DNA from 2 places in the Ferrimonas sp. YIN67 genome. Region 1 is predicted to be linked to the other one. Evidence: riboswitches for the same ligand, from Rfam matches in the RefSeq annotation. Region 1 holds a riboswitch; the other holds the start of a gene.
What was found. Region 1 has a riboswitch for thiamine pyrophosphate ahead of AC2D8U_RS16490 (TonB-dependent receptor). Riboswitches for the same ligand answer to the same signal wherever they lie in the genome.
Positions count from the first base shown of each region.

Region 2: it holds a riboswitch for thiamine pyrophosphate, as region 1 does, so the genes downstream of both, thiC (phosphomethylpyrimidine synthase ThiC) here and AC2D8U_RS16490 (TonB-dependent receptor) in region 1, are expected to answer to the same signal.

Region 1 covers NZ_JBXVVJ010000008.1:133,044-140,699, reverse strand. The annotation lists gene AC2D8U_RS16490 (TonB-dependent receptor) at 1-1,707, opposite strand, end outside; TPP riboswitch at 1,756-1,864, opposite strand; gene AC2D8U_RS16485 (hypothetical protein) at 1,977-2,135, opposite strand; gene AC2D8U_RS16480 (YcfL family putative periplasmic lipoprotein) at 2,348-2,734, opposite strand; gene AC2D8U_RS16475 (PaaI family thioesterase) at 2,766-3,197, opposite strand; gene AC2D8U_RS16470 (PaaI family thioesterase) at 3,194-3,691, opposite strand; gene AC2D8U_RS16465 (cytochrome-c peroxidase) at 4,202-5,680, opposite strand; gene AC2D8U_RS16460 (purple acid phosphatase family protein) at 6,526-7,656, shown strand, end outside.
Region 2 covers NZ_JBXVVJ010000002.1:552,819-560,474, reverse strand. The annotation lists gene AC2D8U_RS06210 (S-(hydroxymethyl)glutathione dehydrogenase/class III alcohol dehydrogenase) at 1-317, opposite strand, end outside; gene AC2D8U_RS06205 (hypothetical protein) at 720-1,046, opposite strand; gene AC2D8U_RS06200 (LysR substrate-binding domain-containing protein) at 1,182-2,054, shown strand; gene AC2D8U_RS06195 (hypothetical protein) at 2,251-2,619, shown strand; TPP riboswitch at 2,873-2,987, shown strand; gene thiC (phosphomethylpyrimidine synthase ThiC) at 3,095-5,083, shown strand; gene thiE (thiamine phosphate synthase) at 5,080-6,759, shown strand; gene AC2D8U_RS06180 (HesA/MoeB/ThiF family protein) at 6,752-7,564, shown strand; gene thiS (sulfur carrier protein ThiS) at 7,561-7,656, shown strand, end outside.

The sequences.
Region 1 (7,656 bases):
CCCCAGGCTGGAGTAGAGCTCGAGATCGCGGTGCAGCTGCCAGTTGAGCGCCCACTCCAGGCCGTAACTCTCGCTGGCTCCGGCATTATTGGTGTACAAGATGAAATTTGAATCATTATCAGGATCTTTCAGGGACGCCTCGACCTGTTGGTCTTGCCGATCCATGTAGAACAGCGCCAGGTCCGAGCGCAAGGCTCCGCCAAGCCAGCGGCTTCTGAGGCCCAGCTCGTAATTATACAAGGTCTCCATATCATAAGAGACATGTTTTGCTAAAAGATCAGGCAGCCCCATATTGAAGCCCCCCGCCTTGTAACCCCGGGCCAGGCGCAGGTAGGCGTTGTGCTCATCGGTCAGACGATAGGCCGCCGACAGATGACCCCCCCACATGTTCTCATCGGGGGAGAACGCCTCCCCGCTGTCATCCTGGTAATCCGCCTCACGGCGCTCGAGGCGCACGCCGGCAGAGAGATCCCAGTCGCCCAGCCGGCTGTCGAGCTGGCCAAACAGCGCCAGATTTTTTGCATAGTATTCACTGTTGAGGCGGATCTCGTAATCGGGAATGTCGTTGTAGTCACTCGCAAGGACATTGTCCTCCCACAACTTGCTGACATAGAGCCCCACCAGCCAATCCGTGGTGCCACCGAACACGCGGCCCGCCTCATCAGAAGCAAAGCGCACCTCCTGGCTCACCGTGTCACGCTTGGCCCGTTTGTCCCATGTCGCAAAGTACTCACAAGGCTCGGGTTCTTCGTCTGAACCACAATTTAGGCCCTCCCAGTACTCATTGTTGGACCAGTCCCCATCATAGGCGTGCCGGGCATGGGTGTTGCTCCAGCTGGTGATGGACTGCAGGGTGACCGCATCACTGATCCCCCAGTTCAGATCCAGCGACGCACCATTGGTGCGCTGGCTGTCGACGCCGGGCTCGTCGGTGCTGGTGGTAAAACCGTTGTTGTCCAAAGTCCAGACGTCGTAGCCGTTGTCCAGATCGGCGTGTAGGAAGGTCAAGTCCGCCACAAAGTTGTCCGCCGGTTGCCAGCGCCACTTGCCCCGAAACGTCAGCTCATCCCGCTTGTTGGTGTCGTCTCGGTCCAGGTATTCGTTGTGGCGGAACCCATCCTGGCTGTGGTGCTGCAGCGCCAGACGGTAGAGCAGCTCGCCGTGCGGGTCGGCAGCGCCTGAGACATAACCGGCGTAGGTCTGCTGATTGTCTTCGCCAAAGGTTAACTCGGTGCCCGCCTCAAACTGCTCGGTAGGATCCTGACTCTTCACATAGATCAGTCCCGCCAGGGCATTGGCGCCGAAACGGGTGCCCTGGGGGCCGCGCAGCACTTCCAGCTGCTGGATATCGTAGAGGCTGGCCGCCATGCCGATCCCGGACAGGTCGATGTTATCGACAATAAAGCCGACGGAGCTATTGGGTGCCCCTTGGTACTCCTCCTGCTCACCCACGCCCCGGATCTGAAAGTAGCGGGGACGAGAGCTGCCGCCGGACCAGTTGAGGTTGGCGATGCGGCCCAGGGCCTGTTCAAGATGCTCGGCGCCTTCGTCCTGCAGTTCATCGACGGAGAGGATGGTGGCGGAAGCCGGCAGACGCTCCAGCGAAGTGCCGCGCAGATCGGCGGTGACGGTGAGGGTTTCGATGGGTTCTTCGGCCATGGCCGAGAAACTGGCCAAGACGGCCAGGGAAAGCAAAGTACGACGCACTGTTCTCTTCCTAAGTCAGCAGGATGCGATCGGACTGTTGGGCATTGGGGGCCTGTTGCCAGCCATTCCTACGCCGGCACTATCCGGATCAGGTTCTACGGGTTTCCTAAAGGATCTCAGCAAGATAGTTTAATGTCCTGCACCCCGTGGCGGCCGTCACTATAGCAAGATTCTTAATGCAAATAGCAAGTTTCGTGACTCTGAAGAGAAAAAACGGGCCATTCATTCGAAGGGCCCGTCTGGGGAGATCGCAATGCCTTAGCGAACCGTTATTTCCGTACCACCTTGGATCCGGCGCCGGTGCGGGCACCGTCGTGAACGATCAATGCCCCAAAAACCAGACACAACACCAGCAGGGCCGCAATCAGGGTTGCAACCACCGGCGCTGAAAACAGGGCAGGTAGGATCTCAAGGATCAGCTCTTTCATGGGCGTTGTGCTCCAACTTGGCCAACTCAAGTCACCACAGCGCACACGCCCTGGCTCAACCCAACGGGGTCCAGCACATAGACAAGGCGAAGGACATGTGACGTAATGGTGACGTCAATGGCGCAAAATTGTACGCCCTTGCCACAAAAAGAGCGCGACCCGGATCACAATCCGGGCCGCTTGTTTCTCACACTGTAAGCCGCGCTAAGGGGTCACTCATCCGTTGCCCGGCGCACATAGATCTCAAACTCCACCGCGTAGGGACTGCTGGCCGTGGCCTGCACCGGTCGACGCTCTCCGCCATGCAGGTTGAGCGGTCGCCAACTGGTACTGCCTGGCTCAACCACCACCCCATCACTGTCGTAGAAAGTGAACTTGTACTGCAGATACCGATCCGTACTGACCCGGGAGATCAACAGCGCGGATCCCTGCAAAAAGTCGCCAACCCGGCGTTTTTGCACCCGCTCTATGCTGACCTCCCGCGCCACCGCACTCGAATCTATCCTCAGTGTCGGTTGATCGGAGCGGGCCGCCACCCCGGCAGTAATTGAGCTGCAACCGGCCAGCAACAACGCAACGCTTAGTAACACTAGTCTCATGGTCCCATCCTGCCCTGCACTTCCCAGGGCACTAGTCGATCAAAAAATGCGCCCTCGCCGTCGCGATGGGCTGCTTTCGGTTCGTCTGCCAGGCGCTGATACTGACATTGGCGACCCGTCGCCCCTGACGCGTGAGCTTACACTCACAATAGGCCTCCCGAGCATATCCCGCCCGCAAATAGTCGATAGAGAAATCGACGATCTTTGGCACCTGAGTCGTTTGCATCATCACCATTAACTGAACAATGGCCGCCATCTCCATAAATCCGGCGATCACGCCTCCGTGCAACGCGGGCAGCATAGGGTTACCCAGATTGCTCTCTTTGGGCGGCAAACGAAACACCAGTTCGTCACCAAAACGCTCGCACTCCATGCCGATAAACTGGGCGTAGGGCACCAGAGCCAGCAGCGCACCGTAATCATTACGGGCCGCCGCCTCATGGATCTGGTTGGACAGGGTCATGACTCTCCCTCCAGGGCCTGACGGAACGCGTCCGTCATCAGATCGGACCCTATCCGCATAAAGGAACCCACAGCCTGGGCCAGGGGTTGGTCCGTGGATTCTTGGTAGGCGATGGCTCGAACAAAGGCCACCGCCGAAGTGAGCTTATAACATTCTGAAAATCCGTATACTGGCAGGTTTGGCTGGGCCGGTTTCATATAATCCACCCGCAGATCCAGGGTGGGACTGAGCTCAATCTCACCACTCTTTTGCTTTATTGCGCACACCACCGCCGCACCGCAAGCGGTATCCATTAAGGTGGTGATCACACCGCCATGGATCACGCCGGTTTCCGGGTAGCCGACGATCTGGGAGTGGTAGGGCAACATCAACAACACATGATGCTCGCTGGCTTCCAGAGTCTTTACTCCCAGCGCCCGACACTGGGCCAACTGCTCGACAAAGCGCTGGGCAAAATCCGTTAATGGAAAGAACGCTCGATTGTTTGGCTGCACCTTGCCTCCCGTTATCCATATTGCCGCTCTACGCCGCCATCACGCTCCGCACCATGGCCGGTGAATACCCAAAGGTAACTGTAACAGCCTCTTAGCACACTTTAGCCTATCCCCTCACCGGCGTATCTGTCATGCGCCGGAGACAAAAGCAGGGTTTTCCCTTTAGCGTGAGGCACTCAGATATTCACCCGGACTCTCGGAGGCAACAATTGCTGCCACAGATCCAGACCCCTGCCTGACCGTGTGGCGACAGTGAACAGGGACAAGAGCCGAGTCCGCAGAGCGATTAGACAGCACATCCTTTGGAACCCGGTGCCATATGAGTGGCACTCAATACGGCCGGTGCCTGCAACGACGAATGGTAAAAGGTCCAGTCACAGTGCCGTGCTCCCACCGAGTGTGCCCGATACTCTTAACCTTAACGCATGCTTTACTCGCATAAAGCGTCCACTCCCGGTGATCCCTTCGCCTGTAACACTTTAAATGTTCGACAAGGAAAAAACGATATCGTCAAAGATAATCACCATTTTCATCAATTCCGAAAAGTAGATTACCGTCGGGATCAGTTAGTGTCGGACCAGGGATCCATTTCGAAAGACATGCTCGGTTTTTTACACAGGGATCGCTCAGTGAATGCAAAAATGCCTCTAACTGCTCCACACTCTCTTGCGTAAAAAGGTGAGAAACTTCACTTGGTCTGGGTAACCCCCCGTATTCCAACAACTCCAAGTGCTGTAATGCTTCTTTCGTGTTGGCGTAAAAGTCACTGTATTGCTGGCCTTCAGTCAAAATGCCAGGGTCATAATTCTCTAAAGAATAACCAGGGTCCAAATGGTGCACTATCACATCTTTAAGGTTTTGATATGCCCCCGCATGTCCCCAAGGGCCAGTCACATCGACATTCAGTAAACTTGGGGTTCTAAATGCAAATTTATCCTTTTCTTCATGGGTTTCCCTGTAGCGGCCAAAATCGTTGGTCGTTGAGTTACCATCGCCTTTACCACGCCCAATCTGGATCATCGCAATATTATGAAAGGACTCATCGGTAAAAAAGTCACCCTTATGGCAAGTATTACAGGCCGCACCTCCATCTTCTGTTGAGTTAAAAAATATCAGCGCACCTTTTTTGGCAGAAACAGACAAAGCATTATCATCACCCTCAATATACCTTCTCCAGGAACTCTTAGTTAACACCTGAGACCGCTCATAGAAACTGATCGCCTGCGCAACCAGCTCATAGGTAATGCTGGCATTAGGATCGACGAACTGCTCAGGAAAAGCCTGGGTAAAATACGCACGCCAGACGGGCTTGCTGTTCAGCCTTGCCGCCAACTGAACTCTTACCTCATGATTGTCCAGCCCCTGCAAGTGATTAAATCCTTTCATCTCCTCGGCAGAAGTGACAGGAAACCTGGCCTGCGCTTCGGGCAGATCTTCCCCGGCACCGGGATCGGCTTGGCCCAAGGGGGAATCTGGCGTCCTGATCAAAACGGGTTCGTTCGAATTCGTTAGACGCTCCACTCTCCCATCATGAAACATGACCCTTTGCCAAAACGCGACATTGAACGTCGTCGGGGCATTTCTTGGTACCGTAGGTCCGCCATCATAGTTATGGCCACTCACTCTCTGTTTTCTTCCCGGACCTAATAGATCAGGTTCTACCGACTCAGTACCAATCGACAGCGACATCGCGTCGCCTCCGCCAAGACTCGGGTGATGGCAGCTTGCGCAGGCAACGTCCTGATCCCCGCCTAATGTTTTGGAGAAGAATAGAAGCATACCGAGCTGAGCTCTGGGATCACGAATGTCGACTGTAACACCTCGTGACTGCTCTCTATTTTCCGGTGATCCCGTTAGTTTCAACTCGGTGATACGTTGATGCAGTTCATCGTCTAATGACTTGTTATCATGCTCACCACCACACGAACTTAGTGCCATCATGCCAAGAGGTAAAATCACAGACGCACCGAAAAACTTATAGGTATTCAACGCTCCTCCTTAGGCCAGACCAAGAAAACAACAAAAACCCTACCGCAATGCCTATTAAATATCCAGGAAACACCTTATCCCGGCTTAAATAAACACTTTTACCGACACCCGGAAAAAATATTTGCTCGCGAAAGACAACCAATCAAAATGCCAATCCAACATTATGACAAAGACAAGCCGACACCATACAATAACATTGTCCGTTCATCTCATGTATTAAATAGACAGCAACAAAAACAATCAGTTAATTAAGTTAAGCCGAGCATTTCTCTCCTGTCAAGCCTTTGAAACCGGCATCCGGCTATCGAAAAAACACGGGGTTCGACAACCTGTTTAAAACTAATGATGTTTTCCACATTATGGGATATAGGCATGGATCTGTTTCAACTCAAAGTCTTGCAAGTACTTCTGCTATCAGCTCAATCCAAACCGTTCTCTGAATGTTATCTGCCCACGCTCCCATTACGTCTCCACCCCATATCAAACAATGGATCTAAGCTGCTATGGCTATGATGGGCGGATGAAGCCAAATGAATGACATCACACCGTCGGCGTACAGGGGGACCTTTTCTGGCCTTTACCCTGAAATCCACAAGGCGCTGCTCCCGCTTACAAACCAACTGTCCTACATGATCCAGCTGAATGATCCGAGCACTCACGTCTGCTAAATGACGGTTATCGCTAGACGCTTTCTCTGAGCAGATCTTCTGGCCAACGCGACGAGGTCAAACCCACCTTAGTTGCCGACTTGCAAACTCATTGTTGAGAACTACCTTGTAAGAGATTTTCTTACCACCGACGCCTTACCATTATCAGCAGTTTGCTGTGTCGGAGGAGACAAAGCGATGTTCCGCTTTCTGTTATTTGCCTCTGCTCTCCTCTGTTCGACCGGGATCTTAGCGGTCGAACTCAGGTTCTCCACCAACCCAGATCGCAGCGCTTCGTTGCCGCTGGAACAGGCGGTGCTGAAGGATCAAGGCTATATCTTTGTCGCCGACCCCCTCAACATAGAGCAGGTGCTGTTCTTTATCGATGGCGATCAGGTTCAGGAAGAGAACCGGGCCCCCTGGGATCTCGCCGGTACCGCCGGGGACAGCCAGCGCAGCGCCTTGCCCTTTGACACCCACACGCTCACCGACGGCCCTCACCAGATCCAGGCACAGATCCGATTTAACGACGACAGCCAGCAGATCCTGACGGCGGCCGTCACGGTGCAAAACCTTCAAGCGGGTCTGCTGGTCTCCCCCATTCCTCTGTTCCAGTTTCTGCTTTCCGACGAGAGCCAAGAGCAGCCCCTTTCCATCAGCACCAGTGACGGTGAAGCGGTTATCGTCCAGCTTAGTGAAAATATCGACTGGCTCAGGGTCAACGAGCCAAGCGGGATCACCCCATGGAGCCCAATCATTACCTGGGACGGCACCGGCCTCGGCCAGGGGATCTACGGCGGCGAGATCACCCTCAGTGCCAATGGCTACCCTTCACTCACCCTGCCGGTCCAGCTGCAGATCGGAACGAGCGAGGCCGGCGACGCTCCCCAACTCCATCTGAGCTGGGCTCAGGGCCCGGACCGCATAACCGCAGTCTGGTTTACCGCCGATCCCTCCACGAACTCTCGTATGGAGTATCGCCTCATCGGCGACACCTTATGGCAACTCGCGTTAGGCCAGGTGCGTCACAGCAATAGCGACGGTCAGTATCATCAGGCCACCACAGGACCCCTGCCCCTGGGAGAAATCGTCGAGTTTCGTCTGCAAACCTCAAGCCAAACCGTCAGTCGGATCTACACAGCGAAAACCGGACCGATGCCCGATCAATACTGGCAGGCCGCCTTCCTCGCCGACACAGGTTTGATCGGCCGACTGGACGGTCTGGCGACCGGAACCCAGGCGGCGATCGATGCCCTCTCCCAGATCGCCCCCGATCTCCTCCTGCTGGGTGGTGATTACGCCTATTTCAATACCGATACCCGTTACGGC
Region 2 (7,656 bases), on a different contig from region 1:
CCCGACTTACAGAACTTACACTCGCCACATTCCGGGGTGTACAGAGGGATCACGTGATCGCCCACTTTCACGCTGGTGACGCCTTCGCCGACAGATTCGACGATGCCACCGCCTTCGTGGCCCAGGATGGCGGGGAAGATCCCTTCCGGATCGTCGCCAGAGAGGGTGAAGGCGTCGGTGTGGCAGACGCCGGTGGCAACCATCTTCACACGCACTTCACCGGCCTTGGGCGGTGCCACGTCCACGGTTTCGATGGACAGAGGTTGACCCGGACCCCAGGCAACGGCGGCTTTGGACTTGAGGGTTTGTGCAGTCATGTCACTCTCCTTGGAGTTTCACTAAGAAAAGGTGCGGTGTCGCAGGGGGGCGTCACCGTCTCGATGGGGGCCATTATATTGAGAGCTGGAAAGATGATAATCCGCCTAGAGTGCAAATGACTTTTGCAATACGGTAATAATCAGGGGATGGCGGCCCGGCTCAAGGGCAGAAGTAAGCCTCGGGCCGAAAACCTGAAACCGTAAGCGGCGGCCTGTTGCCTATCGCTCGCCGCTGTGCATCGTGGCCCCCTTGGCTGCCGTCGTTGGCGCGACAAAGCGAGTGACACGCCAGTGAGCCCAAGCCTCCGGCCGTTTCAAACCGCAGCATTTATGAGTACACAACGAAAACAGGGACCGTATCGACGGTCCCTGCAGCAGGTGGGGAGGAGGTAGGGATTGGGCTTAGCAGCAACAGGCTTGGGAGTGAGCCACTTCCCGGTTGTCGGGCACCTCATGGAGGAGAGGCGGGCGCTGATCTTGGCGCCAGTCATCGGGCGCTTCTTGCTGGTAGGCGGGTTGGGGCAGAAATGCCTGGATCCAGATCAGTATCGTCAGGATCAGATTGGTCGCCAGCAGCAAGAGTCCGGCAATCAGCAGGGTGTTGGCCAGCCAATAGGCACCACCCCCTGCAACCGTCAGCACGGCCAGCAGGGCCAGGGCGATCCCGCCACTCTTGCTCAGGTGCTGCAATTCATCCAAGTGCTGGGACAGGCGTGTGATCAGACTCATGGTGTGCTCCTTTAGGGCAGTGCCATCTTTGGGAAATATCGAACGTTCGACCATTTTATCTCCCCCCTTTTCTGTGATAATCAGGCTAATATGCAAATTACCTTTGCAGTTTTGTAATAATCGAAGGAGTCAGCCATGTTCCACTGGGAAGGGATCAGCGAATTTGTGGCCGTGGTGGAAACCCAATCCTTTACTGCCGCGGGCAAACGGCTGGGGATCTCCACCGCCCAGGTCAGCCGCCAGATCACCGCACTGGAAACCCGCTTGGCCACCAAGCTGTTTTACCGCACCACACGTCGCGTTTCGGTGACGGAATTGGGACAGATCTATTACCGTCACTGTCGTCCCCTGCTGGAAGGATTGGAGGAGGCGGAGCGGGCGGTTACCGATCTGCACAGCACACCTCGGGGCAAGCTGAAGTTGACGGCGCCGGTGATCTACGGTGAACAGTATGTTGCTCCGGTGCTGAACGACTACTGTACCGAGTACCCTGAGATCGATGCCGAGTTGATCCTGACCAATCAGCGGGTCGATCTGGTGGAGGAGGGGATCGATCTGGCGATCCGTCTGGGCCAACTGGAGGATTCCAGTATGATGGCCCGGCGACTGGGCAGCCGTACCCTCCACCTCTGCGCGGCACCAGCCTATCTTCAGCACCACGGCGAGCCTCATACGGTGTCTGAGCTGGAGGGGCACAACTGTCTGATCGGCACCCTGGATCATTGGCGTTTTCAGGAGGGAGGAAAGGCACGCAGTGTGCGGGTACAGGGGCGGCTGCGCTGCAACAGCGGACGCGCCCTGTTGGATGCCGCGCTCAAGGGCGTGGGAGTGGTTCAGTTACCGGATCTCTATGTGAAGGAGCATTTGAGCAGCGGTGCGTTGATCGAACTCCTGCCCGCTTATCGTCCCGCCGCCGAGGGGATCTGGGCCCTCTATCCGCAAAATCGCCATCTCTCCCTGAAGATCACCACCCTGCTCGAACGGTTACAGGCCGCCCACCCCGTTTGAGGCCGGAAAACAAGCTTCTCCGGTATCCGGGATCCCTCTGTTTCCCTTAATGCCCTGCTGGGGCCTTTGCCCGGAACCGCTTTGCTTCGGTGGTCAAAACACGCCTTCGAAGCACAGCCGGTGTCGATTTTGGTCGCCTTAGGTATAGGGTCGCGTTTCACTCATTTTTTCGACCGGTGAACTCAAGGAGTGCTTGGTGAAACAGATAGTTAGCATAAACAGGTTAGGGAGGGCACTGGTCAAGGTGCTGTGTGTGCTGAGCCTGCCTGCCCAGGCCGTCCCCATCTACCTCTACAGTGAAGCGATCGGCGAAGGGGCCAACAGTGACTGGTATGCCCGAGTGCTGTCGGCGCAACCGCCGGAGATCGCGCTGCAGTTGAGTCGTTCGTCCTCGGGAGCCTGGCATCATATCCGGGTGGAGTTGAACTGTGACAACGGCCAGATCCATCCGGAGCCTGAACTGGCACCGGAGGAGGGAGCCGAGACTCTGGAGCCGGAGGCGATCCCTGTGATGGCCTTGGCGACGGCGCGGATCACCTTCTGCCGAAAGGCATACATCCAGTGAGTGTTACTTTGCCTGGCATCCCCCTTGGCAACTGCCAGCGCCATGACTGAGGGGGCGGCCTGTAAAAAGGGGGCGCTGGCCAGAGAGAAGAGTGGGGTGTTGGACCTTCCAACGGACTTGGTGGCTGACGATATTGGGGCAGGTACGATGTCCGGCACGGAATACAAGAGGTATCGGTTTGTAAAAGAAAGGAAAAATTATAGTTCGTGAAGGCGGACCTATTGTGATCTTTTCATGCTGTTGCCATACTGCTCGGGTCTTGTCGGAGTGCCTGATGCTGCAAAGCAGCCGGGCTGAGATCGCGAAAGCGGGATCCGTGGAACCTGAACCGGGTAATACCGGCGTAGGAAAACAAGCAACGCCCCCGGTGTCAGTGTGAGATCGGACTCCCATCCCCGGTCGGGGGCGCAGAATTTGTTCGCCAACAGGCTCACGTCCGACAGGCAATTTCCCAATGGATTTTCCGGAGATTGTTATGTCGAGCATGCAACAAAACGCCACCCCAAAGGCACCGTCACGTAAGAACAGCCGCGAGGTGCGCGCCGAGGCCCAGCAATACCTGGATAACCTCAAAGGTCACCCCTTCCCCAATTCAGAGAAACTGTACCTGACGGGCTCCCGTGACGACCTTCGCGTCGGCATGCGGGAAATTCACCTGACGCCGTCGGTGATCGGCGGCGACAAAGACAATCCCATCACCCGGGATAACGAGTCGATCCCTGTGTATGACACCGCCGGTCCGTACAGCGACGCGGCCAGCGAGCTGGATGTGCGCAAGGGGCTGGCACCCCTGCGCCGTGACTGGGTACTGGAGCGGGACGATACCGAGGAACTGCCGGGCGTCAGCTCCCACTTTACCCAGCAGCGTCTGGCCGATGGAGGCTTCGATCACCTGCGTTTCGAGCACCTGCCCAAGCCTCGCCGGGCCAAGCCGGGTAAGAACGTCTCCCAGCTGCACTACGCCCGCGCCGGTATTGTTACCCCGGAGATGGAGTACGTCGCCATTCGGGAAAACCTGGGGCGCGATCGGGTGCGCAATGAGATCTTGAAAAGGGCCCATCCGGGCCAAAACTTCGGCGCCAACCTGCCCGAAGACATTACGCCGGAATTTGTCCGCGAGGAGATCGCCCGGGGCCGCGCCATTATCCCGGCCAACATCAACCACCCGGAAGCGGAGCCGATGATCATCGGCCGTAACTTCCTGGTGAAGGTCAACGCCAATATCGGCAACTCCTCCGTCAGCTCCTCCATCGAAGAGGAGGTGGAGAAGCTGGTGTGGTCCTGCCGCTGGGGTGCCGATACCGTGATGGACTTGTCCACTGGCCGGCATATCCACGAGACCCGGGAGTGGATCATTCGTAACTCGCCGGTTCCTATCGGTACCGTGCCCATCTACCAGGCGCTGGAGAAAGTCAACGGTGTCGCTGAAGATCTCACCTGGGAAGTGTTCCGTGACACCCTGATCGAGCAGGCCGAGCAGGGGGTGGATTACTTCACCATCCACGCCGGTGTGCTGCTGCGTTATGTGCCCATGACGGCCAACCGGGTGGTGGGCATGGTGTCCCGTGGCGGCTCCATCATGGCCAAGTGGTGCCTGTTCCACCACAAGGAAAACTTCCTCTATGAGCACTTCGAGGAGATCTGCCAGATCTGTGCCCAGTACGACGTCTCCCTGTCCCTGGGGGACGGCATGCGCCCCGGCGGCATTGTTGACGCCAACGACCGCGCCCAGTTCGCCGAGCTGGAGACCCTGGGTGAGCTGACCAAGGTGGCCTGGCAGTACGATGTGCAGACCATCATCGAAGGCCCGGGCCATGTGCCGATGCACCTGGTGAAGATCAACATGGAGAAGCAGTTGGAAGACTGCATGGAAGCGCCGTTTTATACCCTGGGTCCGCAGATCACCGACGTGGCACCGGGTTACGATCACTTCACTTCCGGCATTGGCGCGGCGATGATCGGCTGGTACGGCTGCGCCATGCTCTGTTATGTGACGCCCAAGGAGCACCTGGGTCTGCCGGACAAGCAGGACGTCAAAGAGGGCTTGATCGCCTACAAGATCGCCGCCCACGCCGCCGACGTGGCCAAGGGCCACCCGGGCGCGCAGATCCGTGATAACGCCCTGTCCCTGGCCCGCTTCGAATTCCGCTGGGAGGATCAGTTCAACCTGTCGCTGGATCCGGAAACCGCCAAGGCCTATCACGACGCAACCCTGCCCCAGGAGAGCGCCAAGGTGGCGCACTTCTGCTCCATGTGTGGTCCTAAGTTCTGCTCTATGAAGATCACCCAGGAGGTGCGCGACTATGCCGCGGCCAATCCTGAGTGTTTGATCGAGGTGGAGGACGTCACCGACGGCCCCGCCACCGAGCATGTGGCGCAAGCCGGCATGGCGGCCAAGGCCAAGGAGTTCCGTGAGAGCGGTGCCCAGCTCTACGCCGAGGTGAACGCCGAGGAGCGCGCATGAGCTCGGCAGACAAGCCAAAGCGTTCCGCTCCAGCCCAAAGGCCGATCGTCTGGACCATCGCCGGAAGTGATTCCGGCGGTGGCGCCGGCATTCAGGCCGATCTGCTGACCATCCAGGATCTGGGCGGTCACGGCTGTAGCGTGATCACCGCCTTGACCGCGCAAAGCTCGGTGGCGGTGGATCACGTCGAGCCTGTCTCTGACATCGGCTTTATTGCTCAGCTCGACACCCTGTGGGCGGATCTGAAACCCAGCGCGATCAAGATCGGCCTGCTGACCGGTCCGGCCCAGGTGAAGTTGCTGGCGGACTGGTTTGCGGATCGTAAGGATGAACTGCCGCCCATCGTGCTGGATCCCGTGCTGGTGGCCAGCTCCGGCGCCATGCTCAATACCGTGGAGGCGTCGGATCAATTTGACGCCCTGCTGCCTTATGTCGATCTCATTACCCCCAACGGCGATGAGCTGGCGGCCCTGACCGGCGTGGTGATCGATTCACCCCAGGCGGTGGTCCAAGCCTGTGAGCAGTTGTTGGCGCGGGGTGCCCGGGCGGTGCTGGCCAAGGGCGGCCACCTGTTTGTCCAAGGCGAGCATCGCCACGGCGACAAGGATGCGCCACGCTGTGTGGATCTGCTCTACAGCAGCGGGCTCAAGGCCCTGTTTGACGGGCCGCGCATTGAGACTGACAACACCCACGGCAGTGGCTGTACCCTGTCGTCGGCCCTGGCCACGGTGCTCGCCCAGGACTATGTGCTGGAGGACGCCTTCTGCGTGGTGCGGGCCTACCTGCATAACGGCCTGTTGGCGTCACAGCAATACGGCGATGGACCCGGGCCCCTGGCCCGTACCGGCTGGCCGACGCAATTGGAGAGCTTTCCCCGCATTCCCCTGCCGGGAAGCGCGCTGCACAGGGCCTATGGTCTGGACGACACCCTTGCCGACGGCGTACACCATCGTTCATTCGGCAGTGATGATGCCTACATACCTAATGCCGAGGAGCAAGCGGGCGCATTCGCCGACTGTGAGGTGGCACAGCTGGGTATCTATCCCGTTGTCGACAGCGTCGACTGGGTCGAGCAGCTGTTAAAGCAGGGGGTGAAAACCCTCCAGCTGAGGATCAAGGACAAGGCGGCGGATGAGGTGGAGGCAGAGATTGCCCGGGCCATCACCCTGGGTCATGCCTTCGAAGCCCGCCTCTTTATTAACGACTACTGGCAGCTGGCCCTCAAGCACGGCGCCTACGGCGTGCACCTGGGGCAGGAAGATATGGCCGTGGCCGATCTGGCCGCGATCCGCCGCGCCGGCCTTAAGCTGGGTCTCTCCACCCATGGCTATTACGAGATCCTGCGGGCCCACGCCTTACAGCCCAGCTATATCGCCATGGGCCATATCTTCCCGACGCCGACTAAGGCCATGCCCTCGGCGCCTCAGGGTCTGGAGCGGCTCAGCAAGTATGTCGCCCTGGTCCAGCCCCACCGGCCGGCGGTGGCGATCGGTGGGATCGATATCCCCCGCGCCTTCGAGGTGGCCAAAAGCGGCGTCGGCAGCATCGCCGTGGTGCGGGCCGTGACCCAGGCGGAGGATCTGGGCGCCGCGCTGACGGCACTGCAGCAGGCCTTCGACTCGGCGCCAACCCTGCCGACGCGACCGCTGAGCCCGGAGGGTGCGACCCATGCTTAGGGATGAGGCGTACCTGCGTTTCGGCCGTCAGCTCCTGCTGCCCGAATGGGGCGAGGCGGGACAGCAGCGCCTCGCCGACAAGCGGGTACTGGTGATAGGTCTGGGCGGGCTGGGTTGTCCCGCAGTGCAGTACCTCGTTGGCGCCGGGATTGGTGCTGGCATTGGCGCCGGCATTGGCGAAGCGCAGGGCGCAGGCGAGCGCGGAGCGCTGGTGTTGATGGATGGCGATCGGATCTCCCTGTCCAATCTGCCCCGTCAGACGCTCTACCGGGCCGATCAGATCGGGCAGAGCAAGGCACAGGCGGCCAAAGCCTGGGCCAAGCAGCACAATCCCGGGATCCGGGTGGAGGCACTGGCCCAGATGGCCAGTGCCGAGGGGTTACCTAAGCGTCTGGCGGGGATCGATCTGGTGCTCGACTGTACCGACAACCTCGCCAGTCGTCATGCCATCAATCGGGCCTGTGTCCGGGCTGGGGTGCCCCTGGTGAGCGGGGCCGCCATCGGCTGGCAGGGCCAGCTGATGGTGATCGAGCCCGGCGCGGTCGACGCCCCCTGCTTCGCCTGCTTCAGCGATCCCAATGAGTCGGCCGATGCCGGCTCCTGCCGCGAGGCTGGCGTGGTCGGCCCCGTGGTCGGCGCGGTCGGGACCCTGCAGGCCCTGATGGCGCTGCGACTGTTGCTGGGGTTACCACCGGAGCACAAGCTGCACCGTTTCGACGGACTGACTGTTCACTGGCAGGCCTTCGGGCTGGCCAAAGCCGATGACTGCCCCGTGTGTGGCAGCGGCGTGAAGGAAAGAGTATGAATATCACCCTGAATCAGGAAAGCAAAACCGTGGCGGCGGTCACCGTCGGCCAACTGCTGGCCGAGCTGGGCCAGGACAAGCCCGGTGTGGCT